Regions from separate parts of the Streptomyces sp. NPDC050625 genome, predicted to be linked through region 2. Evidence: riboswitches for the same ligand, from Rfam matches in the RefSeq annotation. Region 2 holds a riboswitch; each other region holds the start of a gene.

Region 1 (7,414 bases), on a different contig from region 2:
GGAGAGACCGACGATCCGGCCGCCCGTGGGCAGGTCGGGCCCGGGCACGTACTTCATCAGCGTGTCCAGGTCCGCGTTCGGGTGGCGGATCAGATGCCGGGCGGCCGCGACGACCTCGGCGAGGTTGTGCGGCGGCATGTTCGTGGCCATGCCGACCGCGATGCCCGAAGCGCCGTTCACGAGCAGGTTCGGGAAGGCGGCGGGCAGGGCGACCGGTTCCTGCTCCTGGCCGTCGTAGTTGGGGGCGAAGTCGACCGTGTCCTCGTCGATCGACTCGGTCATCAGGCTCGTGGCCTCGGCCATCCGGCACTCGGTGTACCGCATGGCGGCCGGCGGGTCGTCGTTGCCCAGCGAGCCGAAGTTGCCGTGCCCGTCGACCAGCGGGACGCGCATGGAGAACGGCTGGGCCATGCGCACCAGGGCGTCGTAGATCGACGCGTCGCCGTGCGGGTGGAGCTTGCCCATCACGTCGCCGACGACACGCGCGCACTTCACATAGCCGCGGTCCGGGCGCAGGCCCATCTCGTTCATCTGGTAGACGATCCGGCGGTGCACCGGCTTGAGGCCGTCACGGGCGTCCGGCAGGGCGCGCGAGTAGATGACCGAATATGCGTATTCGAGGTAGGAGCCCTGCATCTCGTCCACGACGTCGATGTCGAGGATCTTCTCCTCGTACGAGTCGTCGGGCGGTGGGGTCTTCGTGCTGCGGCGGGCCATCGCTGCCGGCTCCTCTTTTCTGGTCGCTCGCCTACGGGTCGCTCACGTCGGTGTCGACGCACCCCTTCGGCTCACTCTTTCTGAAGCGTGAACGGGTCTGATCGGACCATTGTGGACCGCGGTACTGACAAGCCGGGCCAGGACCCGGTGCAGGTGGCCCTTCCCGGTGGCGCGCGGCGCCGGAGGAGCCGCCCCGCGGCACGACTCCCGCAGGCTACGCGATCCGCTGTGGGCGTACGTCCGGCGGGAACTTCACCGAGGCTCCGGCCGCTTGCATACAGTGGCAGGACCGGCAGGAACACAGCGGTTGCACGACCGCTTCCGCGATCGAAGGGACGTACATGCCCATGGGTCACACGACCAAGGCCGAGGCAGGCTCCGGGGGCCTGGCAGCGACCGAGCACCGCCTGGCCAACGGTCTGCGCGTGGTGCTCTCCGAGGACCACCTGACCCCGGTCGCGGCGGTGTGCCTCTGGTACGACGTCGGCTCACGCCACGAAGTCAAGGGCCGTACCGGCCTGGCTCACCTTTTCGAGCATCTGATGTTCCAGGGCTCCGCGCAGGTGAAGGGCAACGGTCACTTCGAGCTGGTGCAGGGCGCCGGCGGCTCGCTCAACGGCACCACCAGCTTCGAGCGCACCAACTACTTCGAGACCATGCCCGCCCACCAGCTGGAGCTCGCCCTCTGGCTGGAGGCCGACCGCATGGGCTCGCTGCTGGCCGCCCTCGACGACGAGTCCATGGAGAACCAGCGGGACGTCGTCAAGAACGAGCGCCGGCAGCGCTACGACAACGTTCCGTACGGCACCGCCTTCGAGAAGCTGACCGCCCTCGCCTACCCGGAGGGCCACCCGTACCACCACACGCCGATCGGCTCGATGGCCGACCTGGACGCGGCCACGCTGGAGGACGCGCGCCGGTTCTTCCGGACGTACTACGCGCCCAACAACGCCGTGCTCTCCGTGGTCGGCGACATCGACCCGCAGCAGACCCTGGCCTGGATCGAGAACTACTTCGGCTCGATCCCCTCCCACGACGGCAAGCCCGAGCCCCGCGACGGCTCGCTGCCGGAGATCATCGGCGAGCAGCTGCGCGAGGTCGTCGTGGAGGAGGTCCCGGCCCGCGCGCTGATGGCCGCCTACCGGCTCCCGCAGGACGGCACGCGCGCGTCCGACGCCGCCGACCTGGCGCTCACCGTCCTGGGCGGCGGCGAGTCCTCCCGCCTGTACAACCGGCTCGTGCGCCGCGACCGTACGGCCGTCGCGGCCGGGTTCGGCCTGCTGCGGCTGGCCGGGGCGCCCTCCCTGGGCTGGCTGGACGTGAAGACCTCCGGCGACGTCGAGGTGCCGGTCATCGAGACCGCCATCGACGAGGAACTCGCCCGCTTCGCGGAGGAGGGCCCCACGCCCGAGGAAATGGAGCGCGCCCAGGCCCAGTTGGAGCGCGAGTGGCTGGACCGGCTCGGCACGGTCGCCGGCCGCGCCGACGAACTGTGCCGGTTCGCGGTCCTGTTCGGCGACCCGCAGCTCGCCCTGACCGCCGTCCAGCGCGTCCTGGAGGTGACGCCGGAGGAGGTCCAGGAGGTGGCCAAGGCCCGTCTGCGCCCGGACAACCGTGCGGTGCTCGTCTACGAGCCGCTCTCCGCCGAGTCCGCGGAGCACACCCAGGACGAGGAGTTCCCCGAGGACCCGGAGGCGGAAGCCACCGTGGAAGCGTCCACCGCCGACCAGAACGAGGACGAGGAGGCGGCCAAGTGACCGAGCTCGCCGCGATGGAGTTCCACCCCCAGCCCCGTGCGGGCGAGGCGAAGCCGTGGGCCTTCCCGGCCCCCGAGCGGGGCACGCTGGAGAACGGCCTGACCGTTCTGCGCTGCCACCGCCCCGGCCAACAGGTCGTCGCCGTCGAGGTGCTCCTGGACGCGCCGCTGGACGCCGAGCCGGCCGGTTTCGACGGTGTCGCCACGATCATGGCGCGGGCCTTCTCCGAAGGCACCGACAAGCACTCCGCCGAGGAGTTCGCCGCCGAGCTGGAGCGCTGCGGCGCGACCCTGGACGCGCACGCCGACCATCCGGGCGTCCGGCTGAGCCTGGAGGTCCCCGCCTCCCGCCTCGGCAAGGCGCTCGGCCTGCTCGCCGACGCCCTCAGGGCACCCGCGTTCGACGAGAGCGAGGTGGAGCGGCTGGTGCGCAACCGCCTCGACGAGATCCCGCACGAGCTGGCGAACCCCTCCCGCCGTGCCGCCAAGGAGCTCTCGAAGGAGCTGTTCCCGGCGACCGCGCGCATGTCGCGCCCGCGCCAGGGCACGGAGGAGACGGTCGAGAAGATCGACGCGGCAGCCGTCCGCGGCTTCTACGACCGGCACGTGCGGCCCGCCACGGCCACCGCCGTGGTCGTCGGCGACCTCACCGGCATCGATCTGGACGCGCTGCTCGGCGAGACCCTGGGCGACTGGAACGGCTCCTCGGCGCAGCCGCGGCCCGTGCCGCCGGTGACCGCCGACGACACCGGCCGGGTCGTCATCGTGGACCGCCCCGGAGCCGTCCAGACGCAGCTGCTCATCGGGCGGGTCGGCGCGGACCGGCATGACCGCGTGTGGGCCGCCCAGGTGCTCGGCACGTACTGCCTCGGCGGCACCCTCACCTCCCGCCTGGACCGCGTTCTGCGCGAGGAGAAGGGCTACACCTACGGTGTGCGCTCGTTCGGGCAGGTCCTCAGGTCCGCCCCGGACGGCACGGGTGCCTCGATGCTCGCCATCAGCGGCTCCGTGGACACCCCGAACACCGGTCCCGCGCTGCAGGACCTGTGGGCGGTGCTGCGCAAGCTCGCCGGGGAGGGCCTCACCGACGCCGAGCGCGACGTCGCCGTGCAGAACCTCGTGGGGGTCGCACCGCTGAAGTACGAGACCGCGGCGGCCGTGGCGAGCACGCTGGCCGACCAGGTCGAGCAGTATCTGCCGGACGACTACCAGGCGACGCTGTACCAGCAGCTCGCCGCCACCGGCACCGTGGAGGCCACCGCCGCGGTGGTCAACGCCTTCCCGGTGGACCGTCTGGTGACGGTCCTGGTGGGCGACGCCGCCCAGATCAAGGAGCCCGTCGAGGCTCTCGGCATCGGCGAAGTCACCGTCGTCCCGGCCGAGTAGGGGCACGCGCGCGTGGGTCCTGCCGGCCGACGGGCCGTCAGGACCCACGAACGTCTCTCCAAGATGTCCGAATTGGGGCGGAGGTTGCCTGTCTGCCCTGTGGGATGCGCTACAAAATCCGGCTTCGGTTTGGGGATCGAAAGACCGCCCGCATAGCGTCGTCCAGGCTGTTCGTCGGGCAGTGCGCCGCACCCGCGGCACCGGACAGTCATCGCCGAGTCCCCGTACGGCGCGAGCCAGGGGAGCCGGGGACCCATGCAGTCCCTGGGGTGAATCGGACACCCGCGCGTGCCGCGAGGGGGTCCGTAGGAGACCTTCCTGCTCCGAACCCGTCAGCTAACCCGGTAGGCGAGAGGGAAGGAAAGGACCAGCCACTACATGGCGTTCACCCGCGCCACCGGGAAGCACCGCCGTCCCGGCCGGATGCACCGCACCACCGTCCGCGCGGCGGGCGTCGCGGCCCTCGCCACCACCGGCGCCGTCGGCACCCTCGCGGCCTCTCCGGCCCTCGCCACCGAGCCCGCTCCCGCGGACACCGGTCTCACGCCGGTCATCACCATGGGCGACTCGGTCGCCGAGCAGATCGATGCCCAGGCCGCGGCCCAGGAGCAGGCCGCCGAGCAGAAGGCCGTCGAGGAGGCCGCGCGAAAGAAGGCCGTCGCCCTGGCCGAGAAGGAGCGCGAGGCCAAGGCGCGCGCCGCCCGCGAGGCCGAGCGCAAGCGGCTCAACGCGTTCGTGGCGCCGATCGCGAACTCGTACGTCTCCACCGGCTACAAGAGCGGCGGATCCCTGTGGTCCTCCGGCTCCCACACCGGCATCGACTTCCACGCCTCCAGCGGCACCACCGTGCACGCGGTGGGCTCCGGCACGGTCGTGTCGACCGGCTGGGGCGGGTCGTACGGCAACCAGATCGTGATCCGGATGGCCGACGGCATGTACACCCAGTACGGCCATCTGTCGTCCATCGGCGTCTCCGTGGGCCAGAAGGTCGTCCCCGGCCAGCAGATAGGCCTCTCCGGAGCGACCGGCAACGTCACCGGGCCGCACCTCCACTTCGAGGCCCGCACGACCCCGGAGTACGGCTCGGACGTCGACCCCGTCGCCTACCTCCGCAAGCACGGCGTGAACATCTGACGGCATGGCGCACCGCTTCCCGAAGCCCCGGCTCCCCGAGCCGGGGCTTTCGCCGTTTCGGTCGCCCCGCTGTCCAAAAAATATCCATGGATTCCGGCACGCCATCGGAAATTCCCGTTGATTGCAATAGAGTCACGGAACACACGTCAATCGGCGACGTTTCACGGGGATTAAAGCGGAGGTCGGTCATGCGTATTCCGGCGAGCTCGGTATGCACGGCGATCAGGGACGACATCGTCGCCGGTGTCTACGAGCGCGGCGGCCGGCTCACCGAGGAACTCCTCGCGCGCCGCTACGGCGTCTCGCGCGTCCCCGTCCGCGAGGCACTGCGCACCCTGGAGGCCGAGGGCTTCGTGGTGACCCGGCGGCACGCGGGCGCGTGCGTCGCCGAACCGACCGAGCAGGAGGCCGCCGACCTGCTGGAGATGCGCATGCTGCTGGAGCCGCTCGGCGCCTCTCGGGCCGCGCAGCGGCGCACCGAGGCCCATCTCAAGGTGCTGCGGGGCCTGGTGAGGCTGGGCCAGGAGCGGGCCAGGCGGGGCAACAGCGAGGATCTGCGCTCCCTGGGCGGCTGGTTCCACGAGACGCTCGCGCAGGCCTCCGGCAGTCACGCCCTGACCTCGATGCTGACCCAGCTGCGGCACAAGATCGCCTGGATGTACACGGTGGAGGCGCCCGCCAGCCCGGTGGAGTCCTGGACGGAGCACGGCGCCATCGTGGACGCGGTGGCGCGCGGCGACGGCGAGCGCGCGCGGGCGATCACGGCGCTGCACACCGAGCGCGCGACATCCGCGCACCGATTGCGCTTTCCCGGCGGCGGTGACCGTTCGGACCGTGTGAGGACTTCGCAACATGCCGTAAACATGTCGGGCCTGCGGCATTAACACGGGCGCCGTATACAAAGAAGGGATATTCGGCGGAGGTGCATTTCCGCTGCCCTGATTTCCGTGCGCCCGGAATTTCCATGAGAATACGGCGGAGCCGCGCCGCCCGAAAGGGCTGACGCGGCTCCGGCGTTCGGCGCGGTGGCTCAGACGGTCTCGGGCAGTTCCTCCAGGCCCTCGGCGACGAGCTTCGCGAGACGGTCGAGGGCCACCTCCGCACCCTCGGCGTCGGAAGCGAGGACGATCTCCTCGCCGCCCTGGGCGCCCAGCCCGAGGACGGCCAGCATGGAGGCCGCGTTGACGGGGTTGCCGTCGGCCTTGGCGATCGTCACGGGGATGCCGGAGGCCGTGGCGGCCCGGACGAAGATGGAGGCGGGGCGGGCGTGGAGGCCCTCGGCCCAGCCGACGTTGACGCGGCGCTCAGCCATGTGATGCTGCCCTTCACTGTTCAGGGTTGTCTAGACCAGTTTCCCATATCGTGAAGCATGCCCGGAGCGGGCCTGTGTTCCGCTCCGGAGGTGATGTCGGACCTCGGCCTCGATCCGACTTCCGTCCTCCACAGACTGCCTCGCGCCGTTGTCCGACGCGAGCCGTACTCTGGGGCCCATGCAGACCTCGGCGGGCCGGCAGGACCGGCACGAGTACCCCACTCACTGGGAGGCGGACGTAGTGCTGCGCGACGGGGGTACCGCGCGCATCAGGCCCATCACCGTTGATGACGCCGACCGCCTGGTCAGTTTCTACGAGCAGGTCTCGGACGAGTCGAAGTACTACCGCTTCTTCGCGCCGTACCCACGACTGTCCGCCAAGGACGTCCACCGCTTCACGCACCACGACTTTGTGGACAGGGTGGGACTCGCGGCCACCATCGGCGGCGAGTTCATCGCAACCGTACGCTATGACCGCATTGGCCCCGGCGGCCTGCCCGCCTCCGCCCCCGCCGACGAGGCCGAGGTCGCCTTCCTCGTGCAGGACGCGCACCACGGGCGCGGGGTCGCCTCCGCCCTGCTCGAACACATCGCGGCCGTCGCGCGCGAGCGCGGCATCCGCCGGTTCGCCGCCGAGGTGCTGCCCGCCAACACCAAGATGATCAAGGTGTTCACGGACGCCGGCTACACCCAGAAACGCAGCTTCGAGGACGGCGTCGTACGCCTGGAATTCGACCTCGAACCCACCGACCGGTCGCTCGCCGTGCAGCGCGCGCGGGAGCAGCGCGCGGAGGCGCGGTCCGTACGGCGGCTCCTCGCGCCCGGCTCCGTCGCGGTCGTCGGCGTCGGACGCACGCCCGGCGGGGTGGGCCGCGGTGTCCTCGGCAACATCCGGGACGCGGGGTTCACCGGCCGCCTGCACGCCGTGAACAAGGCCTTCCCGGACGAGTTGAAGGAGATCGACGGCGTGCCCGCCCGCCGCTCGGTGCGGGACATCGACGGCCCCGTCGACCTCGCGGTCGTCGCCGTACCGGCCGAACGCGTGCCCGAGGTGGTCGCCGAGTGCGGGGAACACGGCGTGCAGGGACTCGTCGTGCTGTCCGCCGGAT
Region 2 (7,414 bases):
GGTCACGCGGCGGTGCGCGTTCGCGCCGCCGTACACCCAAGCGCTCCGCGCTGCTGACCGTGGCCGTGCCTTCGGCCTGTGTGATGGGGGTGGCCGGGATCGCCGCCGCCTCCGTGGGCAATCTGAACCTGATCGGCGGCGGCAAGGACACCAGCGCCTCCGCGGCGGAGACGAAGTCGGTGAAACCGTCCGCCGCCAACAACAAGCTGGACACCCAGCTGGAGAGCCTCTCCGCCGGCGCCGACGACTTCGCCGACCGGGCCAGCCGCACCCAGGAGCGCATCGACCTCAAGGCGCAGCAGGTGGCCCAGCAGAAGAAGGCGGCGGCCGAGGCGGCCCGCAAGGAGCGGCTGCGCCCGAAGTACGCGCTTCCGGTCCTGCAGAGAGGGCTCAGCGCCTATTTCGGCCAGGCGGGCGTCAACTGGATGTCCGTGCACACGGGCATCGACTTCCCCGTCTCGTACGGCACGACGGTGATGGCCGCGACCGACGGCACGGCCCGCACCCAGTGGAACAGCGCCTACGGCAACATGATGATCGTGACGGCCAAGGACGGCACGGAGACCTGGTACTGCCACCTCTCCAGCTACCGGGTCGCCTCCGGTACGAGCGTCAAGGCCGGGCAGCCGATCGCCTACTCGGGCAACTCGGGCAACTCGACCGGCCCGCATCTGCACTTCGAGGTCCGGCCGGCGGGCGGTTCGGCCATAGACCCGCTGCCGTGGCTTCGCAGCCATGGCCTCGACCCGACGTAGGTCCCCCGCCTTCTCCACGAGTGACCCAGCCCCCGCCGGACCCTCCGATCGGCGGGGGCTCTTCGCGTGCGGCTACAGCTTCTCCACCGGCGCGTACCGCAGCACCAGCCGCTTCGGCTTCGCGTCACCGAAGTCGATCGTCGCCTGGGCGTTGTCCCCCTGACCCGTCACCGCGAGGACCGTGCCGAGGCCGAACTGGTCGTGGGTGACCCGGTCCCCGACGGCCAGGGACACCACCGGCTTCGACGAGACCCGCTTCGTGGCGAAGCCGGACGCGCCCGACGCCGACGAGCGGGAGCGGGACGAGGACAGCGAGGCCGCCACACCGGAAGCAGGTCCGGAGGAGACCGGCGCCGCCGCTCCCGTCCGCTTCCACTGCACATGGGCGGGCGGGATCTCCTCCAGGAAGCGGGAGGGCGGGTTGTACGACGGCTGTCCCCAGGCGCTGCGCAGGGACGACCGCGTGAGATACAGCCGCTCCCGCGCGCGGGTGATGCCGACGTACGCCAGGCGCCGCTCCTCCTCCAGCTCCTTGTTCTGGCCGAGGGCGCGCATGTGCGGGAAGACGCCGTCCTCCATGCCGGTGAGGAAGACGACCGGGAACTCCAGGCCCTTGGCGGTGTGCAGGGTCATCAGGGTGATGACGCCCGAGCCCTCCTCGTCCTCGTCGGGGATCTGGTCCGAGTCGGCGACCAGGGCGACCTGCTCCAGGAAGTCGGCCAGCGTGCCTCCCGGGGCGGCAGCCCCTGATGTCGCCGCGCCCTCCTCGCGCTCCTGCTCGAACTCCAGGGCTACGGCGGCGAGTTCCTGAAGGTTCTCGATGCGGGTCTCGTCCTGCGGGTCGGTGGAGGCCTGCAACTCGGCGAGATAGCCGGTGCGTTCGAGGATCGCCTCAAGGACCGTGGCCGGTCCCGCGCCGGACTCGACGATCGTACGGAGGTCCTCCATCAGCACGTTGAACCGCTTGACGGCGTTCGTCGAGCGCGCCGCCATGCCGTACGCCTCGTCGACCCGGCGCAGCGCCTGCGGGAAGCTGATCTTCTCGCGCTGGGCGAGGGCGTCGATCATCGCCTCGGCGCGCTCGCCGATTCCGCGCTTGGGGACGTTGAGGATCCGGCGCAGCGGCACGGAGTCCTCCGGGTTGGCCAGGACGCGCAGATAGGCCAGGACGTCCCGGACCTCCTTGCGCTCGTAGAAGCGGACGCCGCCGACGACCTTGTAGGGCAGGCCGACGCGGATGAAGACCTCTTCGAAGACACGGGACTGGGCGTTGGTGCGGTAGAAGACGGCGACGTCGCCCGCCTTCGCCTCGCCCGCGTCCGTGAGCCGGTCTATCTCGTCGGCGACGAACTGTGCCTCGTCGTGCTCGGTGTCGGCGACATAGCCGGTGATCCCCGCGCCCGCGCCCGCATTCGTCCACAGGTTCTTGGGGCGGCGGGACTCGTTGCGCTCGATGACCGCGTTGGCGGCGGAGAGGATCGTCTGGGTGGAGCGGTAGTTCTGCTCCAGGAGGATCGTCGTCGCGTTCGGGTAGTCCTCCTCGAACTGGAGGATGTTGCGGATCGTCGCGCCGCGGAAGGCGTAGATGGACTGGTCGGCGTCACCCACGACGCACAGCTCGGCGGGCTGGAGGTCGTGCTCGCCCGGCGGTACGTCCACCGGGTGCGCGGCGGTGCCGACGAGCTCGCGCACGAGGGCGTACTGGGCGTGGTTGGTGTCCTGGTACTCGTCGACGAGGACGTGGCGGAAGCGGCGGCGGTAGTGCTCGGCGACGTCCGGGAAGGCGCGCAGCAGGTTGACCGTCGTCATGATCAGGTCGTCGAAGTCGAGGGCGTTCGCCTCGCGCAGCCGCGACTGGTACATGGCGTAGGCCTGGGCGAGGGTCTTCTCGAAGCCGTCGGTGGCCTGGGCCGCGAAGTCCTCCTCGTCGATCAGCTCGTTCTTCAGGTTCGAGATCTTGGCGCTGAAGGACTTCGGCGGGAAGCGCTTGGGATCGAGCTCCAGGTCGCGGCAGACCAGGGCCATCAGGCGCTTGCTGTCGGCGGCGTCGTAGATCGAGAACGACGAGGTGAAGCCGAGCTTCTTGCTCTCGCGGCGCAGGATGCGCACACACGCGCTGTGGAAGGTCATCACCCACATCGCGTTCGCGCGCGGGCCGACGAGGTGCTCGACGCGCTCCTTCATCTCGCCCGCGGCCTTGTTGGTGAAGGTGATCGCGAGGATCTGCCCCGGGTGCACGTTCCGCTCGGCCAGCAGGTGGGCGATGCGGTGCGTGAGCACACGGGTCTTGCCTGAGCCGGCGCCGGCCACGATGAGCAGGGGGGAACCGGCGTGCACGACGGCCGCGCGCTGGTTCTCGTTCAGCCCCTCCAGCAGCGCCGCGGCGTCGATCACCGGGCGTGGGGCGCCGTCGCGGTAGTAATCGTCCCGGTCCGGCGGCACGTCGAACTTCCCGCCGAACAGATCGTCCGGAACCGACTCCGGAGCGTGATCGTCCTCGGGCGGCGGCGGAGGCTCCTCCTCGCGCCCGTGAGGGGTCTGGAGGTCCGCCAGGAAGCTGTCGTCAAAGAGGCTGCTCATCGCTCTCCGAGTCTAGGGCGCCCCACCGACAAACGACCGCCGCCCCGGAAACAGGACCGGCCCCGCGCGCGGGGGATCTTCCCGATGCGCGAGCCGGACAACTGGCTCACGCTCCGGAGGCATGCTGTCACACGGGCGGAATTCTGCGTCAGGTCACAAAAATGTATCGGGCATATCGCCCATCAACCTTCACACGGGCCACACCAGTTGGCTACCGTCTCGGGCGGGCCGTACGACCCCCACCGGCGAACGTCGCCGGGCCGCGCGGCCTCCGCCGAGTCCGGTGTGCCCGCCACGGCAGCCGGAGCCGGGGACCCAACCGACCTTGGGGTGAATCGGCCCAACCTCCACCCGGAGAAAGGCCGTAGGGCAACCCTTCCGAACCACCCGCCCGAACCCGACAGCTAACTCGGTAGGCGGAACATGGAAGGAGTCGCCTCCCTTGGCGTCGCACCGCAAGTCGCGCCCCGCGAGTGCCCTAGCAGCAGGCATACGCACCCCCGCCATCGCCACCGCCGCGCTCACCTCCGTGGCCCTGCTCTCCCAGACCGCCAACGCCACCCCCTCCGCCGACGGCAAGCCGAGCATCGAGGAAGTCGAGAAGAAGGTCGACGACCTCTACCGCCAGGCGGAGTCGGCGACCGAGAAGTACAACGCGGCCAAGGAGAAGTCCGGCCAGCAGCGCAAGAACGTCGACACCCTGCTGGACGACGTGGCGCGGCGCACGGACAAGCTCAACAAGGCGCGTGAGGAACTGGGTACGTTCGCCGCCGCCCAGTACCGCACCGGGGCCGCCGCGCCCGACACCGCCACCTTCCTGCTCTCGAACTCCCCGCAGGACTACTTCGACCAGACCCAGCTGATGGGCCGGATGACCTCGCGGCAGAAGGTCGCGGTCGACGACTACATCACACAGCAGTCGGCGACCATGAAGAAGCGGCAGGAAGCCACCAAGAGCCTCCAGACGCTGACCGAGTCGCAGAACGAGCTGAAGACGGCCAAGGCCACCGTCCAGAAGAAGCTCTCCTCGGCGCGCGAGCTGCTGTCCGAGCTGACGGCGCAAGAGAAGGCCCGGCTCGCCGCGATCGAGAAGCAGAAGCAGGAGGAGGCCGCGCGCCAGGCCGCGGAGCTCGCCAAGAAGCAGGCGGCCGCGGAGGCGGCGAAGAAGGCCGCCGCCGCGAGCTCGTCCGGTTCCTCGGGCTCCTCCACCTCGACGGGTTCGACGGGGTCGACGGGCTCGACCGGCTCGTCCTCGGACTCCACGTACGCCACCAAGGCGGAGAAGGCGATCGCCTTCGCCCGCGCCCAGATCGGCAAGCCGTACGTCTGGGGCGCCACCGGCCCCGACTCCTACGACTGCTCCGGCCTCACCTCGGCCGCCTGGCGGGCCGCGGGCGTCAGCCTTCCGCGCACCACCTATGACCAGGTCAACGTGGGCACCACGGTCTCGCTCACCAATGCCGAGCCCGGCGACCTGATCTTCTTCTACGACGACGTCAGCCACGTCGGCATCTACATCGGCAACGGCATGATGATCCACGCCCCGAAGCCCGGCGCCTACGTCCGCGAGGAGTCGATCTACTACGGCGGCGCGTCGATCATCCACAGCGTGGTACGGCCGGCGTAAGAGACCTCCGTGGGGCAGGGACGCGAGCGCCGTGGCTGTGGTGACGCGAGCGCCGCGGCCGTCGTGAGCCGCAGGCGCACGCGCCCCTGTCCCGCACCCGCGCGTTTTTCCCCGCACGCGCGCGCGTGCCCCGCTCGCAAGGCGCGCACGGCTCCCTAGCATCGGGCCCATGCCCGCCTCCTCACCCCTACGCGCCTGGTGGAAGCGGCGCCCGCCGGCGGCCGGGGCCGCCGTGATGGCGACCGGCATCGTGTCGGTCGGGCTGCAGCTGGCGGGGTACGAGGCACTGTCCCTGATCGCCCTCGCGTTGGCCTCGGTCGCCTGGCTGGCGCCGGCCGTGGACTTCACCGTGGGGCTGCTGTGGCAGCGCAGGCGCTGGGTGGCCGAGGCGCGGACGCCGGGCGCGCTCACCGCCGTCGCCGCGACCGCCGTGCTGGGCACCCGTTTCTCCGCACTGGGCCGCCACGGCCTGGCCGAGGTGCTGCTCGCGCTGTGCGCGGCGCTCTGGCCGGTGCTGATCCTCCTCGTCGTACGGCACTGGCACCGGCGCATGCCGGGCACGGTGTTCCTGTGCTGCGTGGCCACGCAGGGGCTCGCCGTGCTCGGCGCCACGCTCGCCGCGGCCGAGGCGACGGCATGGCTGGCCCACGCGGCGCTCGTGCTGTTCTGGCTGGGCCTCGTGCTCTACGGGTTCGCCCTGGCCCGGTTCGACGTGCGGCAGGTGGTCGAGGGGCCCGGGGACCAGTGGATCGCGGGCGGCGCGCTCGCGATCTCGGCGCTGGCCGCCGCGAAGCTGATCTCCGCCGACAGCGCGCGGCTGTACCTGTGGGACGACGACAACCTCGGCGTCCTGCGCGACACGGCCCTCGCGCTGCTCGTCCTCGATCTGAGCTGTTACGTCGTGCTCCTGACCGCCGAGGTGGTGCGCCCACGGCCGCGCTTCGACGTACGCCGCTGGTCGACGGTGTTCCCGATGGGGATGACGGCGACGGCGACGCTGTCCGTCGCCGCCGCCCTCGGCATCCCGTGGCTGGAACGGCCCGGTCAGGTGCTGGTGTGGATCTCCGTGGCCGTCTGGCTCGTGGTAGCCACCGGTGCGGTCCGGTCGGCCCGCGCGGGGCTCAGGGACGTGCGCTGAGCCCGGTCACGTCCACAGCACGGCGATGAAGATGTTCGCCGTGGTCAGCAGGCCCACCAGCCCGAACAGGCGCTTGTCCACCGTCTCGTCGTCCCGCTTCACATAGACGAGCCCGAGGATCACGATCAGCAGGGCCAGCTTCACGCCGATCTTGACGGCGTTGACGTGGTGGCCGTCGGCCTGGTTGAGGCCGACCAGGATCACACCGGTGACCAGCATGGTCAGGGCGCCGTGCAGCATCGCGGGGACGAAGCGGGCGGTGCCCCGGCCCATCGCCTTCATCTGGGTGAGGAAGCCGCCGAGGAGCGCGGCGATGCCGATGATGTGCAGGCCGACGAAGAGATGGATGAGTACGTCCATGAGGCGGGAGCCTAATCCCCCGCATATATGCGCCCCATAGCACCCCACCACCCCCGTGCACCGCGGAACCGCCGCTTCGGTCATCGCACTGTGTGAAGAGGGCGGCTCCGGACCCCGATCACGGTCACATACGGTCACCGCCAACCCGATCCGGGCACTTCCTTACATGACGTTACCGAGCCGACACCGTCAGGTTTAGCGTCCTCCACCAGGTGACCGGCTCCCCACCGCCGCCCGGGCCAGGGGCGGCAGCCGACCACCTCCGCCGAGAAAGGTCCGGCGGCGGCCCGCTCCCCCTGTGCGGGCCGCCGCCGGACGCGTAGCCGGCCAGGTCGTACGAGAGGACGTGACGGTCGAGGTGGCAGTGCACCGAAGGCCCCGACAGCGCTCGCTGGGCGGCAACACCGCCCGCACGGCCGTGACCATCGCCCTGGCGGGCGCGGCCACGGCAACGGGCTTCGAGGGGATCGGGCACGCCGAGCCGCAGCTGACACCGGCCCAGGTCAAGGCGAAGGTCGACAAGCTGTACCAGGAGGCGGAGGTCGCCACCGAGAAGTACGACGGCGCGAAGGAGAAGGCGGATTCGGCGGAGCAGCGGCTGAAGTCGCTGCGGGACGAGGCGGCACGCAAGGAGCAGAAGCTCAACTCGGCGCGGGACGCGCTGGGTTCCGTCGCGGCCGCGCAGTACCGCAGCGGCGGGCTCGATCCCACGGTGCAGCTGATGCTCTCCGGCGATCCCGACCGCTATCTGGAGGGCACGGCGTTCGCCGAGCGGGCGGGCGACCGGCAGTCCCAGGCCGTGGCCCGGGTGCGGGGGCAGCTCCGGGAGATCGAGCAGTTGCGCGGCGCCGCCCATGTCGAGCTGGTGTCGCTCAGGTCACGGCAGGCCGAGCTGAAGCGGCAGAAGAAGACGGTCACCGGGAAGCTCGACGAGGCGCGAGAGCTGCTGTCCGG
Region 3 (7,414 bases), on a different contig from region 2:
CCGGGTTCGAGACGACCGTCAACCTCATCGGCAACGGCACCTACGCCCTGCTCACCCATCCCGAGCAGCGGCACCGTCTGCAGTCGTCCCTCGCCCGCCGGGAACGGGACCTCCTGGAGACCGGTGTCGAGGAACTCCTGCGCTACGACGGCCCGGTCGAACTGGCCACCTGGCGGTTCGCCACCGAGCCGCTCACCGTCGGCGGGCAGGACATCGCACCCGGCGACCCCGTCCTGGTGGTGCTCGCCGCCGCCGACCGGGACCCGGAGCGGTTCGCCGACCCGGACGTCCTCGATCTCGGCCGACGTGACAACCAACACCTTGGATACGGCCACGGCATCCACTACTGCCTGGGTGCCCCGCTCGCCCGGCTGGAGGGCCAGACCGCGCTCGCCACCCTCCTCACCCGCCTCCCGGACCTCCGACTCGCGGTGGATCCGGTCGATTTGCGGTGGCGTGGCGGGCTCATCATGCGTGGACTGCGTACTTTGCCCGTGGAGTTCACGCCTGTCCGGTAAGTGTGGGAAGCGCGGCCTGTCGCGCCCCAAACCTGATGAATGCTCAACTCTGTGATCTTCACGTGATCTACGCGGCATTAACTTGTGACAAGTGATCGTCAGTGGATACGTTCACCAGGCAGCGCGGTACGTGGGCTTTCTGTGCCGCGCCGGTCATCGCTGTCGCACGAAAGGCTTCCGCATGCTCTCCGGGAACGGTCGTCACCGTCGCCCCCGTCAGGCTCCGGCCCTCCTCGTCGCGGCCGGAGTGACCGGCTCCGCCATCGCCATCCCGCTCCTCGGGGCCGCGAGCGCCAACGCTGCCGACGGCACCACATGGGACAAGGTGGCCGAGTGCGAGAGCGGAGGCTCCTGGAGCGCCGACTCCGGCAACGGGTACTACGGCGGTCTGCAGATGTCGCAGGACGACTGGGACAAGTACGGCGGCCTCGCGTACGCATCCAGCCCGGACGAGGCCAGCCGTTCGCAGCAGATAGCCGTCGCGGAGAAGGTTCTCGCCGACCAGGGCACCAAGCCCTGGGCCACCTGTGCCCTGCTCTCCGGGCTCACGGCCAGCTCCGGGTCGGTCGATGTCGACACCGGCGTCTCGGCATCCGATTCGCCCGGCTCCTCCGATTCTTCTGACTCATCCGATTCGTCCAGCTCCTCCGGCCTGTCTGATTCGCAGTCCAAGTCGGACTCCTCGGGGAAGGCTTCCCCCTCGGCGAACACCGACGAGGAGAGCGGGGCGGAGGGTAAGGACAAGGGCAAGAGCGAGAGCAAGGGCGAAGATTCCGCAAACTCGGACAAGTCGGAATCTGGAGACTCGGGCAACCCGCAGGGGAGCGGTGGCACGCCCACGGAAGTCCCCAAAACCGACAACCCCGACAACTCGTGGCAAAGCGGGGGGTCTTGGAGTCTGGTCGACACCGGCGCCATCGGGGGTGGCCGTCATCGCGGGGGCAATGCGGACGAAAGCGCAGTAAACGGTCAGGAATCGGCCTCGTCGGGTCGTCACGCCTCGCGCACCTACACGGTTCGTGACGGCGACACCCTCGCGTCCATCGCCGACTCCCTTGACGTCGACGGCGGATGGCGTGCGCTCTATGCCGCCAACAAGGCCGCCATCGGTGCCGACCCGAACGACATCACTCCCGGTCAGACCCTGGACGTCGCTACCGAAACCGGCGGAAAGTAGCGGGAGTTGACGTCCCGCTTTCACGCCTAATGTCCGGTTTGGTGAAAGTGTGGGATGAGTCTCAGAAGCCCTGATCGTCTTTGGAATTCCCCGGATCGCGTGCTTACGGTCGAGTCCGCTCGTCACCACGAGCCCCGGCTGTCGCAACGCCGAGTCCTGCCAGCGGCCGCACGGGAACAGTCGTCGCGTCACGCGCCGTAGGCAGGAGCGGGGGACCCAAGGTAAGTGCCGCGCCGGACAGTTGAGCCGGAGCGGCTAGGGGTGGAGCCACGCCTCCCAGCGGAGGTGTGGCCGGGCAACTCAACCGGCCCGAACCCGACAGCTCACCTCGCAGGCGTCGGTGAGGGGATCCATCCATGCTGTTTTCCGCTCAGGGCAAGCACCGTCGTTCCTCGAAGGCCAAGGCCGCCCGTGTCATCGCGCTCGCCGGTGTCGCCGGTGCCGCCGTCGTCGCCCCGCTGATGGCCTCCGGCACCGCCTCGGCCGCCACCGCCTCCGAGTGGGACGCCGTCGCCAAGTGCGAGTCCGGCGGCAACTGGTCCATCAACACCGGCAACGGCTACTACGGCGGTCTGCAGTTCTCCGCCTCGACGTGGTCCGCCTACGGCGGCTCGAAGTACGCCGGCACCGCCGACAAGGCCACCAAGGCGCAGCAGATAGAGATCGCCGAGAAGGTCCTCGCCGCCCAGGGCAAGGGCGCCTGGCCGGTCTGCGGCACGGGCCTGTCCAGCACCCCCTACAGCGGCGCCGCGGCGAGCACCGCCCCCCGGACGACCGAGAAGCCGGCCGCCTCCCGCTCCGCCGAGCGCCCGGCCGCGGCCAAGACCGTCACCACCCCGACCGGCAAGAAGGTCAAGAAGGGCGACGGTGAGTACAAGGTCGTCAAGGGTGACACCCTCGGCTCGATCGCCCAGAAGCACAAGGTCAAGGGCGGCTGGCAGGAGCTGTTCAAGCTGAACAAGGACATCGTCCAGGACGCGGACCTCATCTACCCGGGCCAGCAGCTCCACCTGAAGTGACGCGCGGCCGGTAGCCCGGCTGCAGGAACCGCAGCCGCCCCGTCCCCACGGTCTCCCCGCCCCGGTGCGTATTCCCCCGTACGCGCCGGGGCGGGGCTTGTTCATGGGGCGCTGCGTTCGAGCCGTTCTCCACCCCGCCTTTGTTTCGAGCCGGAACAATGGGTACGGTCGGACCCTGTCCACGGGACGGTCGGTCGGTGGCCGATGCCCCGGGGACGGTTAGGCTCTAGTCGCAAGGCACCCAGCCCCGCACTTCCAGCGTCACATCCATGAAGGAGATGCTCGTGCCGTCCATCGACGTCGTCGTAGCCCGGGAAATCCTGGACTCCCGAGGCAACCCCACGGTCGAGGTCGAGGTCGGCCTCGACGACGGCAGCACGGGTCGTGCCGCCGTTCCGTCCGGCGCCTCCACCGGCGCCTTCGAGGCCATCGAGCTCCGCGACGGCGACCCGAACCGCTACCTGGGCAAGGGCGTCGAGAAGGCCGTCCTCGCCGTGATCGAGCAGATCGGCCCGGAGCTGGTCGGCTACGACGCCACCGAGCAGCGCCTGATCGACCAGGCGATGTTCGACCTGGACGCCACCGACAACAAGGGCTCGCTCGGCGCCAACGCCATCCTCGGTGTCTCCCTCGCCGTCGCCCACGCCGCCTCCGAGGCCAGCGACCTCCCCCTCTTCCGCTACCTGGGCGGCCCGAACGCGCACCTGCTGCCGGTGCCGATGATGAACATCCTGAACGGCGGCTCGCACGCCGACTCCAACGTGGACATCCAGGAGTTCATGATCGCCCCGATCGGCGCGGAGTCCTTCTCCGAGGCGCTGCGCTGGGGCGCCGAGGTCTACCACACCCTGAAGAAGGTCCTGAAGGGCAAGGGCCTGGCCACCGGCCTGGGCGACGAGGGCGGCTTCGCCCCGAACCTCGGCTCCAACCGCGAGGCCCTCGACCTCATCCTGGAGGCCATCAAGCAGGCCGGGTACGTCCCCGGCGAGCAGATCGCGCTCGCGCTCGACGTCGCCGCGTCCGAGTTCTACAAGGACGGCAAGTACGAGTTCGAGGGCAAGTCCCGCTCGGCCGCCGAGATGACGGAGTACTACGAGGAGCTCGTGGGGGCCTACCCGCTCGTCTCCATCGAGGACCCGCTGTTCGAGGACGACTGGGCCGGCTGGAAGGTCCTGACCGACAAGCTCGGCGACAAGGTCCAGATCGTCGGCGACGACCTGTTCGTCACCAACCCGGAGCGCCTGGCCCGCGGCATCGAGGAGGGCACCGCCAACGCCCTGCTCGTGAAGGTGAACCAGATCGGTTCGCTGACCGAGACCCTGGACGCTGTGGAGATGGCCCAGCGCAACGGCTTCAAGTGCATGATGTCCCACCGCTCCGGCGAGACCGAGGACGTCACCATCGCCGACCTGGCCGTCGCCACCAACTGCGGCCAGATCAAGACCGGCGCCCCGGCCCGCTCCGAGCGCGTCGCCAAGTACAACCAGCTGCTGCGCATCGAGGAGATCCTCGACGACGCGGCGGTGTACGCCGGCCGCAGCGCCTTCCCGCGCTTCAGGGGCGAGATCTCCAAGGGCTGAGCCCGGTAAGGGCAAGGCTTAGCCAGTCGTACGTACGTCCCCGTACCCGGTCCCGTACCGTGTCCGGGGACGTACGCACGTATGAGGGAGGCGGGGACATGGCCGCGAAGGACCGGGACCGGTTCTCCACCGCGACCAGACTGCGACTGCTCGGCGAGCAGACGGCGGCCCGGGTCTACCGCTCCCAGACCAAGCGGCAGGCCCGCCGCTCCCGGCTCACCGGCCGGGCCGCGCTGCTCGCCCTGGTGCTGTGCACGATGGTGGTGGCCCTGGCCTATCCGATGCGGCAGTACGTCTCCCAGCGCGCCGAGATCGCCAATCTGGAGCGGCAGCGGCAGCGGGCCCAGGAACGGGTCGAGCAACTGCGCGACCTCAAGGCGCGCTGGCAGGACGACTCCTTCGCCGAGCAGCAGATCCGCCGGCGGCTGCACTATGTGATGCCGGGGGAGACCGGTTACGTCGTGGTCGACCCCGGTGCGGCCAAGCAGGCGCACGCTTATCCGGGGGCGGCCGACCGCCCCTGGTACGCCAACGTCTGGGACGGGGTCGACAAGTCCGACGCCTCCGACCAGTGAGCCGGCGCCGCCCCGACGACGCCGGACAGTGAACCGACAGCCAGAGAAAGACAGCCTGAAGACAGTCATGGAAACGCCCCCGCCGCCCACTCCGCGCACCGAGCCCACCGACGCGGACGTCGAGGCCTTCAAGCAGCAGCTCGGGCGTCCGCCGCGCGGGCTGCGGGCGATCGCGCACCGGTGCCCCTGCGGTCAGCCGGACGTCGTGGAGACGGCTCCGCGCCTGCCCGACGGCACGCCCTTCCCCACGCTGTACTACCTGACGTGCCCGAAGGCCTCCTCGGCCATCGGCACCCTGGAGGCGAACGGCGTCATGAAGGAGATGACGGAGCGGCTGCAGACGGACCCGGAGCTGGCCGCGGCCTACCGTGCCGCGCACGAGGACTACATCCGGCGCCGGGACGAGATCGAGGTGCTGACGGGCTTCCCGAGCGCCGGCGGCATGCCGGACCGGGTGAAGTGCCTGCACGTGCTGGTCGCCCACTCGCTGGCCGCCGGGCCGGGGGTGAACCCCCTCGGCGACGAGGCGCTCGCGATGCTGCCCGAGTGGTGGATGAAGGGGGCCTGTGTGACGGTCCCGAAGGAGGAGGACCAGTGACCCGGGTCGCCGCGATCGACTGCGGTACGAACTCCATCCGTCTGCTGGTCGCCGACGCGGACCCAAAGACGGGTGAACTCCTCGACCTGGACCGCCGGATGACCATCGTGCGGCTCGGCCAGGGCGTCGACCGCACCGGACGGCTCGCTCCGGAGGCGCTGGAGCGGACCTTCGCCGCCTGCCGCGAGTACGCGGCGGTCATCAAGGAGCACGGCGCCGAGCGGCTGCGGTTCGTGGCCACCTCCGCCTCCCGGGACGCCGAGAACCGGGACGAGTTCGTCCGGGGCGTCCTCGACATCCTCGGAGTGGAGCCGGAGGTCATTACGGGTGACCAGGAGGCCGAGTTCTCCTTCACGGGCGCCACGAAGGAGCTCACCGGCCGCGACGACCTCACCAGGCCCTACCTGGTGGTGGACATCGGCGGCGGCTCCACCGAACTGGTCGTCGGCGACGACCACGTGAGGGCCGCGCGGTCCGTGGACGTGGGCTGTGTGCGGATGACCGAGCGTCACCTGCTGCACGAGGGCGTCGTCAGCGACCCGCCCACCGCGGAGCAGATCGCCGCCATGAGGGCCGACATCGAGGCCGCCCTCGACCTCGCCGAGGAGACGGTCCCGCTGCGCGAGGCGCACACGCTCGTCGGCCTCGCCGGCTCGGTCACGACGGTGTCGGCGATCGCGCAGGAGCTGCCGGAGTACGACTCCGCCCGCATCCACCACTCCCGCGTCTCCCACGACCGGGTCCGGGAGATCACCGAGTGGCTGCTGCGCTCCACCCATGCCGAGCGGGCCAGGATCCCGTCCATGCACCCGGGCCGGGTCGACGTGATCGGCGCCGGGGCCCTCGTGCTGCTGGCGATCATGGAGCGGATCGGCGCCGAGGAGGTCGTGGTGAGCGAGCACGACATCCTCGACGGCATCGCGTGGTCGGTGGCGTAGGCCCGTCCTCGCGGGGTGGTCCGGGCCTCTTTTGTACTGGTCAGTAGCTCTCTGCTGAGCAATTCGCACGGCGTATGAGCGCGTCCCGGAGGCGGTGACGCACCCCTTCCGGGCGCGCTCCCGAGAAAGTTCGTGAAGTTCTTCACAAGGAATTCGTCCCTGTCGAGGGGTCGAAGGTCCTTCATTGAGCCGCATGAGGGTCCAGCGGCCCTCGGAGCGCACTTGAAAGGGCGTCACGGAGGCGCTCGGCGACGGTGTCGCCGGAGGGTCGCGCAGGGGGCTCACAGACCCTCCGAACGGACGGAGAGGCAGCTCACGCGGCATTGACAACAGGTCGTCAGGCACAGTGATCCCGGCTTGTCGACATGACCTGTGTCACGCGGGCCGCGGAGTGTAGCACGCACCCTCAAGAAGCTTGTGAAGGGGCGCACGAGCGGCCCCCTAGGGGCAGGTGGATACTCGATGGCATGAGCACCACGGAGCGTCCCAGGATCCTCGTAGTAGGCGGTGGGTACGTAGGCCTGTACGCAGCTCGGCGCATTCTCAAGAAGATGCGCTACGGCGAGGCGACCGTCACGGTCGTCGACCCCCGGTCGTACATGACCTACCAGCCCTTCCTGCCCGAAGCCGCCGCCGGCAACATCTCCCCTCGCCACGTCGTCGTCCCGCTGCGACGCGTGCTGCCGAAGGCGGAGGTTCTCACCGGCCGGGTCACCACCATCGACCAGGACCGCAAGGTCGCGACGGTCGCACCCTTGGTCGGCGAGGCGTACGAACTGCCCTTCGACTACCTGGTGATCGCGCTCGGCGCGGTCTCCCGCACCTTCCCGATCCCCGGCCTTGCCGAGCAGGGCATCGGCATGAAGGGCATCGAGGAGTCCATCGGCCTGCGCAACCACGTCCTCGAGCAGCTCGACAAGGCCGACTCCACGACCGACGAGGAGATCCGCCGCAAGGCGCTCACCTTCGTCTTCATCGGCGGTGGCTTCGCCGGTGCGGAGACCATCGG
Region 4 (7,414 bases), on a different contig from region 2:
GGACTGCTCACGCTCGCCCGCGACTGGGGCGAGCACCCCGGAGTGATCCTCCAGGAGTACCTGCCGAGGGAGGAGGCCGAGGACTGGATCGTGCACGCCTGCTTCGACGCCGACTCGGCCCCGCTCGCAATGTTCACCGGCGTCAAGGTCCGCTCGTGGCCGCCGCACGCGGGCATGACGGCGAACGCCTATGTCGTCGACAACCCGGAACTCGCGGACCTCGCCACACGTTTCATCAAGCAGATCGGCTTCAGCGGCATCATCGACCTCGACCTGCGCTTCGACCGCCGCGACGGACAGTACAAACTCCTCGACTTCAACCCGCGCATGGGCGCCCAGTTCCGCCTCTTCGAGAACGAGTCGGGGGTGGACGTCGTACGCGCCATGCATCTGAATCTGACCGGGCGCACCGTTCCGGAGGGGGAACAGCGCGCCGGCCACCGGTACATCGTGGAGAACATCGACCTCCCCGCCCTCCTCGCCTACCGCCGCAGCGGCTATACGACGCCGCACGCGCCGGCGCGGCCGAGCGGGACGGAGCTGGCCTGGCTCGCGGGTGACGATCCGCTGCCCTTCTTCACGATGCTCGCCCGCTTCGTGCGACCGGGCGCGAAGCATCTTTACCAGCTGTGGCGCACCAACCGCCGTGGCAGTACGACCGGTTCGGGCAGCTAGACGTTCCTCGTCCCGACCGTCCGTACCGGACCACGAAGTGACGAAATGACGTCCTGGGGAGGGACTTCGTGATTCAACCGGTAGCAGTCCTCGGTGCCGGACCATTCGGCCTGTCCACCGCCGCCCATCTGCGAGCGCGTGGCATCCCCGTGCGCGTCTTCGGCGATCCCATGGTGAGCTGGCGCGACCACATGCCCGCCGGAATGATCCTCAAGTCGACCCCGGCGGCCTCCAGCATCGACTGCCCCCAGCGGGGCCACACCCTCGCCGACTACTGCGACGCGGCGGGCATCCGCCGGCTGGTGACCGACGAGGACCTCATCCCGGTAGAGACCTTCATCTCCTACGGCGAGTGGTTCCAGCGGAATCTCCTGCCCGAACTGGAGCGGGTACGGGTGGTCTCCGTGGACCAGGGCACGGGCGGCGGCTTCGAGCTCAAGCTGGACTCGGGGGAGTTGTTCACGGCCCGCGCGGTCGTGGTCGCGACCGGGCTGTCCGGCCTGGCCCACCTCCCGGCGGAGCTGGCGAATGCCGCGGCGGACGGACCCACGCCCACGGGCCCGGTGTCCCACAGCTCACAGCACCACGACCTCAGCACCTTCAAGGGCAAGGAGCTGATCGTCATCGGCGCCGGCCAGTCCGCGCTGGAGACGGCCGCCCTGGCGGCGGAGGCGGGCGCACAGGTGCGCGTGGTCGCGCGCGGCCGCGGCAAGGTCGCCTTCGGAGCCCCGCCCTGGAAGCAGCCGAAGCTGCGCCCGGAGTCCCCCTTCGGCCGGGCCTGGTCCCTGTGGGCCCTCAGTTACTACCCCCACCCCTACCGCTACCTCCCGGCCCAGGCCCGCCACTATCTGGTCCGCCGGGTCCTCGGCCCGCTCGGCGCGTGGTGGCTGCGCGACCGCTTCGAGGGCAAGGTGCAGGTCCAGGAGGTCGAGCGGCTGGTCGGCGCGGACGTCTCCGACGGCAGCCCGCTCCTCACGGTCCGCACCCTCGCCGGCGCCACCCAGGGGCTCACCGCCGACCATGTCGTCGCGGCCACCGGCTACCGCGTGAACGTCGCGGCCATGGACTTCCTGGGCCATGAGCTGCGCACCCGGCTCGCGGTCAGCCGCGGCACCCCGAAGCTCGGCACCGGCTTTGTCTCCTCGGTCCCCGGCCTCTACTTCACCGGCCTCCCGGCCGCCGGCTCCTTCGGCCCGGTGATGCGCTTCGTCTGCGGCACCGAGTTCGCCTCCCCGCGGCTGGCCAAGCACCTGGCGACGGTGCACGGCTGAACGCAGGGGCGGAGAGCAGGAGTTGAGGGCAGGAGTCCCGGCAGGGCGGGCGGCCTGGGGTGGCGCTCGTCGTAGTCGATGCGCCGGATGCGGAAGAAGAGGGCGTAGATCTCGGGCCTCAACTCCAGCTCCCTCGGCGCGGTGACAGCAACCTGACGCGTACCACTGACGACGGACGGTGGCAGCGGCGTCTTTGCGCGGACCCCTTGGGGTCGAGAACAACGGCTGGGACGGGGGTGAGTCGCAGCGGCATGTTGTCCGTATTCTCTGATCATGGCCGCTCCCCCCGCTTATTCACTCGTCGCCACCGACCTGGACGGAACGCTGCTCCGCGGCGACGACACCCTCTCCGACCGCTCCCGCGCGGCCCTCGCGCGGACGGTGGAGGCCGGTGCGCAGCATCTCGTGGTGACGGGGCGCCCGGCGCCGAGAGTGCGGCCGCTGCTCGACGAACTCGGCAGCAGGGGACTCGCGGTGTGCGGACAGGGCGCGCAGTTGTACGACGCCGGCGCGGACCGACTGCTGTGGTCGGTCACCCTGGACCGGGAGTTGGCCGAGACCGCGCTCGGCAAGATCGAGGCCGAGGTGGGTCAGGTGTACGCGGCCGTCGACCAGGACGGGGTGGACGGGCTCACGCTCATCGAGCCGGGGTATCTGATGCCGCACCCGACCCTGCCCGCCGTACGGGTCCCGCGGCGCGACGATCTGTGGTGCGAACCCATCAGCAAGGTCCTGTTGCGCCATCACGCCCTGTCCGACGACGAGTTGGCGGCGACCGCCCGGGACGTCGTGGGTTCTCTGGCGACGGTCACCATGTCCGGGCCGGGGACCGTCGAACTCCAGCCGTGCGGTATCACGAAGGCGACCGGTCTGGCGCTGGCCGCCGAACACCTGGGGCTGAGTGCCCGGCAGGCCATCGCCTTCGGGGACATGCCCAACGACATCCCGATGTTCGACTGGGCCGCCCGCGGTGTGGCGATGGCCAACGCCCACCCCGAACTCAAGGCGGTGGCCGACGAGATCACCTTGTCGAACGAGGACGACGGCATCGCCGTCGTCCTCGAAAGACTCTTTGCCTAGCTCTCCCGTCGCGGGGGGAGATCCGTCAGCACGCGCCCCGTGGCGTCCGTCAGTACGCGCCGTTGACGTTGTCCATCGAGCCGTACCGCGCGGCCGCGTAGTTGCAGGCGGCGGTGATGTTCGCGACCGGGTCGTAGATGTCGAACGACGTTCCGACCACGTGGTACGCGTTGAACGTCGGGTCGATGACCTGGAGCAGACCCTTGGACGGGATGCCCTTGGCCGCGTTGGAGTCCCACAGGTTGATGGCCCGCGGGTTGCCCGACGACTCACGCATGATGTTGCGGTAGATGCCGTTGTACGTGCCCGGAATGTGCCTTTCCTTCATGATGGCGAGGGACTCGCGGATCCAGCCGTCGAGGTTGTTCGGGTAGCCGGCCAGGGTCGTTTCGGCCGCGGCGGGCGTGGTGGCGGGGGCGGCCGAGGCCGTGGTCGCGCCGATGAGCGGGAGGGCGAGCACCGCGGCGCCGGTGCCGGCGACGGCGAGCTTGCGAACGAGGCGGGTGGTGCGGCGGGACTGAGCGGCAGCGGCCATGGGGGATTTCCTCTCCGTCGCCTGCGAGGTGAGCTGTCGGGTTCGGGCGGGGAGGTGCCCGGCCGTGCCGCCCTGAGGCTGCGCGACTTCACCCCGAGCCGTTCCGTGCGACATGGGTCGTCCGGTCCGGCGGCCTACCTGGGTCCCCCGCTCCTGCCTACGCGAATGAGTACGTCGATGGGTTACGTCCGGCGGCGGCAGGATTCGGCGTCCGCCTGACTGGCCCGGAAGCTATGCGAGAGCACATGTCGGGAACAAGTACCTGATTCACAGAACGCACCAATTGACCTTGGGTTGAGGCGTATGGGGCACTTGATCCTTTGCGGTTGCACAGCCTCAACTGGCCGATGGGAAAAGGGCAAACGGGTGTTTGGCCGGATGTGGGGCGACATAGGGCGGCGTGACCCAACTCACGGAATAACATTCACGGCAAATCAGACATGCAGGTCACAGGGGGTTCGCGGGCGTCCGTGGGACGCGCCTCTCCCGCGTCCGGTGGACCACCGTCTCGCCGCCCTCCGTGCGGACGACTTCGTCGCGGACGGGGAGGTGTTCCGCGTCACAGGTGATGCCCGAGTGCCCGCTCCGGCACCTCGAAGGTGATCGTCGGGCCGGGCGGCCGGCGCGCGAAGGCGAGTGACGTGGTCCCCCGGGCGTGCGTGCCGGCCGTCGGTCGCCTCCGTCCCCGCCTACCCGTCCGCACCCGCGGACTTCCACCCGGACGGAGGCGTAGCCGTGGCCCGTTTGCCAGGGTTCGTCCGTCAGGGGTCGCCATATGCGCGCGTACAGCCGAGTCCCGGTGGACCGGGTGTATGAGGGTATATAGGGACAAGCAGTGTCACATCATGGTGAGTCGATAAAAATCAATCCTTATCCACTGATCAAGAACATACCGGTCGTGCTCCGATACCGCCTGGGCTGTAACGGTGGGCGCTATCGGTGATCGAAACCTGACCGGATACGCTGACTTGAGTGATGGCAGCGACCTATCGACAAACCGTGTAATCGCCAGCAGACACCAGCAGACAGGAGACCCCACGTGACCGTCGTCGGGCCGTTCGGGCTGAGCGTGCGGGACCAGGCTCTGGAAGCCGATGTCCAGGCCGGATTGGCGGCTGTCGAGGAAGGCTTGCTCGAAGCCACCAAGAGCGAGGTCCCGTTCATCACGGAGGCCGCCCAGCACCTGGTGAGGGCGGGCGGGAAGCGGTTCCGGCCGCTGCTCGTGATGCTCGCGGCCCAGTTCGGCGACCCGTACGCGCCGGGTGTCGTGCCCTCGGCCGTCGTCGTCGAGCTGACTCACCTCGCGACGCTGTACCACGACGACGTGATGGACGAGGCCGCGGTCCGCCGCGGTGTCGAGAGCGCGAACACCCGCTGGGGCAACTCGGTCGCCGTCCTCACGGGTGACTTCCTGTTCGCCCGTGCCTCGCAGATCCTCGCCGACCTCGGTCCCGAGGCGGTGCGGGTCCAGGCCCTCGCGTTCGAGCGGCTGGTCACTGGGCAGATCCTGGAGACCGCGGGGCCCTCGGACGGCCGGGACCCGGTCGAGCACTACCTGGACGTGCTGGGCGGCAAGACGGGCTCGCTTGTGGCGGTGTCCTGCCGGTTCGGGGCGATGATGTCGGGGGCCGACGAGACGGTCGTCGACGTGCTCACCCAGTACGGCGAGCGGCTCGGTGTCGCCTTCCAGCTGGCGGACGACGTGCTCGACATCGCGTCCGACTCGCGCGAGTCCGGCAAGACGCCGGGCACCGATCTGCGTGAGGGCATCCCGACCCTTCCGGTGCTGCGGCTGCGGGAGCGGGCGCAGCGGCTGGGGCTGGCCGAGGACATCGCGCTGTGCGAGCTCCTCGACTCCGACCTGACCGACGACGCGCGCCACGCCGAGGCGCTGGCCGCCCTCCGTGACCATCCGGCGCTGGAGCAGGCCCGGCGCGACACCGTGCGCTATGCGGAGGACGCGCGGGCGGCGCTGGCCCCGCTGCCGGAGTGCGACGCCAAGGCCGCCCTGCTCGAACTGTGCGACGCGGTGGTGCATCGGGCCGGGTAGTTCCCGCCGAACGGTGTGACGGACGTCCCGAACAGTGTGACGCACCTCGCATTTGTGGACTGAGTCTAATCTGAGATCCCTTCCGTACCCATGCCCAGAAGCTGACGCAGGGGGCGTCAGCCGCATACGGGGAGAAAACCGAATCATGGGTATGAACGGAACGTTCATCGCGCGCCGCAAGGGCCTCGTCGCCACCGCCGTCGCGATCGCCGCGTCCGCCGGTGTCGCCGCCGCGGCGATCCCGGCCGCCGCCACCGAGAGTCACACCGGCAAGGAAACGACCATCCTCGTCGCAAGCCTCCGGGGCGCCAACGAGGTGCCGGTCCAGGGCGGCCCCGCCGTGGGGGACAAGGACGGCGCGGCGCTGGAGTTCATCGAGGTCAAGGGGGACAAGGTGTCCGTCGCCGTGGCCTGGCGCGGCACCGGCAGGCCCACCGATCTGCACATCCACGAGGGCGCCAAGGGCACCAACGGCGGCGTCAAGATCAACTTCGGGAAGCTGCTCGGCAAGGCTCCCCAGGGGCGGCACAGCCTCACCGGCACCGTCAAGGTGAACGACCCCGCCCTGCTCAAGCGGCTCACCGAGGACCCCGGTTCCTTCTACGCCAATCTCCACACCGCGACGTTCCCGGGTGGAGCCGTCCGCGGACAGCTCCACAAGGTCACCACCGCCACCGACTTCCGGCACGTTCTCGGCAGCTTCCAGGCCTCCGTCGTCAAGGGGAAGCAGATCTACGAGTGCAAGGCGGCCGAGGGCGGTGGATACGCCTTCGGGCAGCGTGACGTCAGCGCCCGGCTCGGCGGCCACATCCGGCACTCCTTCGTGAAGCCCAACTCCGGCGCACCGCAGTGGACCGCGCCGGACGGGAGCGCCGTCACGGGCGCCCTGATCGCCAAGACGCCCAACGGCGACGGCAACATCCCCGAGTTGGACCTCAGGGCCACGCAGTCGGGCAAGTACCACGGGCTGCTCGCCGGCACCGGTGAGATCCTGCGGCTGAACACCGTCGGCGGGCTCGCCCCGGCCGGCTCCTGCACACCGGGCGAGATCGTCGGCGTGCCCTACCAGGCGGACTACGTGTTCGTGCGCACGCACTGAGCCGACAGCGGCGTCTCCCACGCGACCGACCCCTACGGGTCGGGGGAGGCGCCGCCTCCGTGTGTCATACCCCAGTCGTACACGGAGTTGAGCCCGCGGGCTGACGCTTCCGCACGGCCGATTTGGTCAACTGGAAACCACGGAAATCACCACTCCTCACCGATTCGGGTGAGAATGGCGGCTCAGGGTGGGACAGAGTGCGAGGACAGCCGCCGCCGACGACGGAGGTAAGGCACACATGGCACCGTACGAATCCGACGGCACCACGGGCGCGACGGAGGTCGACGACCTGCGCTCGGGACGTCGCAAGGCCGCCCGGTACGTCGTACCGGTCGCGGTGGTGGGGGTGGCGGCGGCGACCATCGGGCTGGTCCCGGCGCTCGCCGACTCCGGTGACCCCGATCTGCCGAAGATCACCGCGCAGCAGCTCATCGAGAAGATCGCCAAGTCGGACGTGCAGCAGCTGTCCGGCACGGTGAAGGTCAGCACGGACCTCGGGCTCCCCGACCTCGGCGGCCTGGAGAGCGGGCTGCTCTCCGGCGCGGGCCCGTCGGGTGACGGTTCGTCCGCCGACCCGACGTCCAAGCTGACCGAACTCGTCAGCGGCACGCACACCCTGCGCGTCGCCGCGGACGGCCCGGACCGGCAGAAGCTCTCGCTGATCGAGAGCGCCGCCGAGTACAGCCTCATCCACAACGGCAAGG

What was found. A riboswitch is a leader RNA that binds a small molecule or an ion and turns the genes downstream of it on or off. The one in region 2 is predicted to bind cyclic di-AMP.
Region 1: it holds a riboswitch for cyclic di-AMP, as region 2 does, so the genes downstream of both, AB0I54_RS30420 (M23 family metallopeptidase) here and AB0I54_RS01110 (NlpC/P60 family protein) in region 2, are expected to answer to the same signal.
Region 3: it holds a riboswitch for cyclic di-AMP, as region 2 does, so the genes downstream of both, AB0I54_RS34925 (transglycosylase family protein) here and AB0I54_RS01110 (NlpC/P60 family protein) in region 2, are expected to answer to the same signal.
Region 4: it holds a riboswitch for cyclic di-AMP, as region 2 does, so the genes downstream of both, AB0I54_RS32815 (transglycosylase SLT domain-containing protein) here and AB0I54_RS01110 (NlpC/P60 family protein) in region 2, are expected to answer to the same signal.

The regions. Positions count from the first base shown of each region.
Region 1 covers NZ_JBFAIQ010000017.1:73,127-80,540, reverse strand. The annotation lists gene AB0I54_RS30435 (DNA topoisomerase IV subunit A) at 1-717, opposite strand, end outside; gene AB0I54_RS30430 (pitrilysin family protein) at 1,059-2,474, shown strand; gene AB0I54_RS30425 (pitrilysin family protein) at 2,471-3,859, shown strand; cyclic di-AMP (ydaO/yuaA leader) riboswitch at 4,062-4,225, shown strand; gene AB0I54_RS30420 (M23 family metallopeptidase) at 4,238-4,993, shown strand; gene AB0I54_RS30415 (GntR family transcriptional regulator) at 5,182-5,877, shown strand; gene AB0I54_RS30410 (HPr family phosphocarrier protein) at 6,024-6,305, opposite strand; gene AB0I54_RS30405 (GNAT family N-acetyltransferase) at 6,484-7,414, shown strand, end outside.
Region 2 covers NZ_JBFAIQ010000001.1:220,082-227,495, reverse strand. The annotation lists gene AB0I54_RS01120 (M23 family metallopeptidase) at 1-755, shown strand, start outside; gene pcrA (DNA helicase PcrA) at 828-3,335, opposite strand; cyclic di-AMP (ydaO/yuaA leader) riboswitch at 3,598-3,769, shown strand; gene AB0I54_RS01110 (NlpC/P60 family protein) at 3,778-4,962, shown strand; gene AB0I54_RS01105 (tellurite resistance/C4-dicarboxylate transporter family protein) at 5,132-6,100, shown strand; gene AB0I54_RS01100 (hypothetical protein) at 6,107-6,460, opposite strand; gene AB0I54_RS01095 (NlpC/P60 family protein) at 6,819-7,414, shown strand, end outside.
Region 3 covers NZ_JBFAIQ010000022.1:87,553-94,966, reverse strand. The annotation lists gene AB0I54_RS34935 (cytochrome P450) at 1-518, shown strand, start outside; gene AB0I54_RS34930 (transglycosylase family protein) at 700-1,695, shown strand; cyclic di-AMP (ydaO/yuaA leader) riboswitch at 1,879-2,047, shown strand; gene AB0I54_RS34925 (transglycosylase family protein) at 2,052-2,714, shown strand; gene eno (phosphopyruvate hydratase) at 2,993-4,294, shown strand; gene AB0I54_RS34915 (septum formation initiator family protein) at 4,393-4,869, shown strand; gene AB0I54_RS34910 (DUF501 domain-containing protein) at 4,937-5,467, shown strand; gene AB0I54_RS34905 (Ppx/GppA phosphatase family protein) at 5,464-6,405, shown strand; gene AB0I54_RS34900 (NAD(P)/FAD-dependent oxidoreductase) at 6,873-7,414, shown strand, end outside.
Region 4 covers NZ_JBFAIQ010000019.1:177,268-184,681, forward strand. The annotation lists gene AB0I54_RS32800 (ATP-grasp domain-containing protein) at 1-675, shown strand, start outside; gene AB0I54_RS32805 (FAD-dependent oxidoreductase) at 744-1,946, shown strand; gene AB0I54_RS32810 (HAD family hydrolase) at 2,220-3,026, shown strand; gene AB0I54_RS32815 (transglycosylase SLT domain-containing protein) at 3,076-3,561, opposite strand; cyclic di-AMP (ydaO/yuaA leader) riboswitch at 3,567-3,748, opposite strand; gene AB0I54_RS32820 (polyprenyl synthetase family protein) at 4,601-5,611, shown strand; gene AB0I54_RS32825 (CHRD domain-containing protein) at 5,757-6,710, shown strand; gene AB0I54_RS32830 (DUF2092 domain-containing protein) at 6,949-7,414, shown strand, end outside.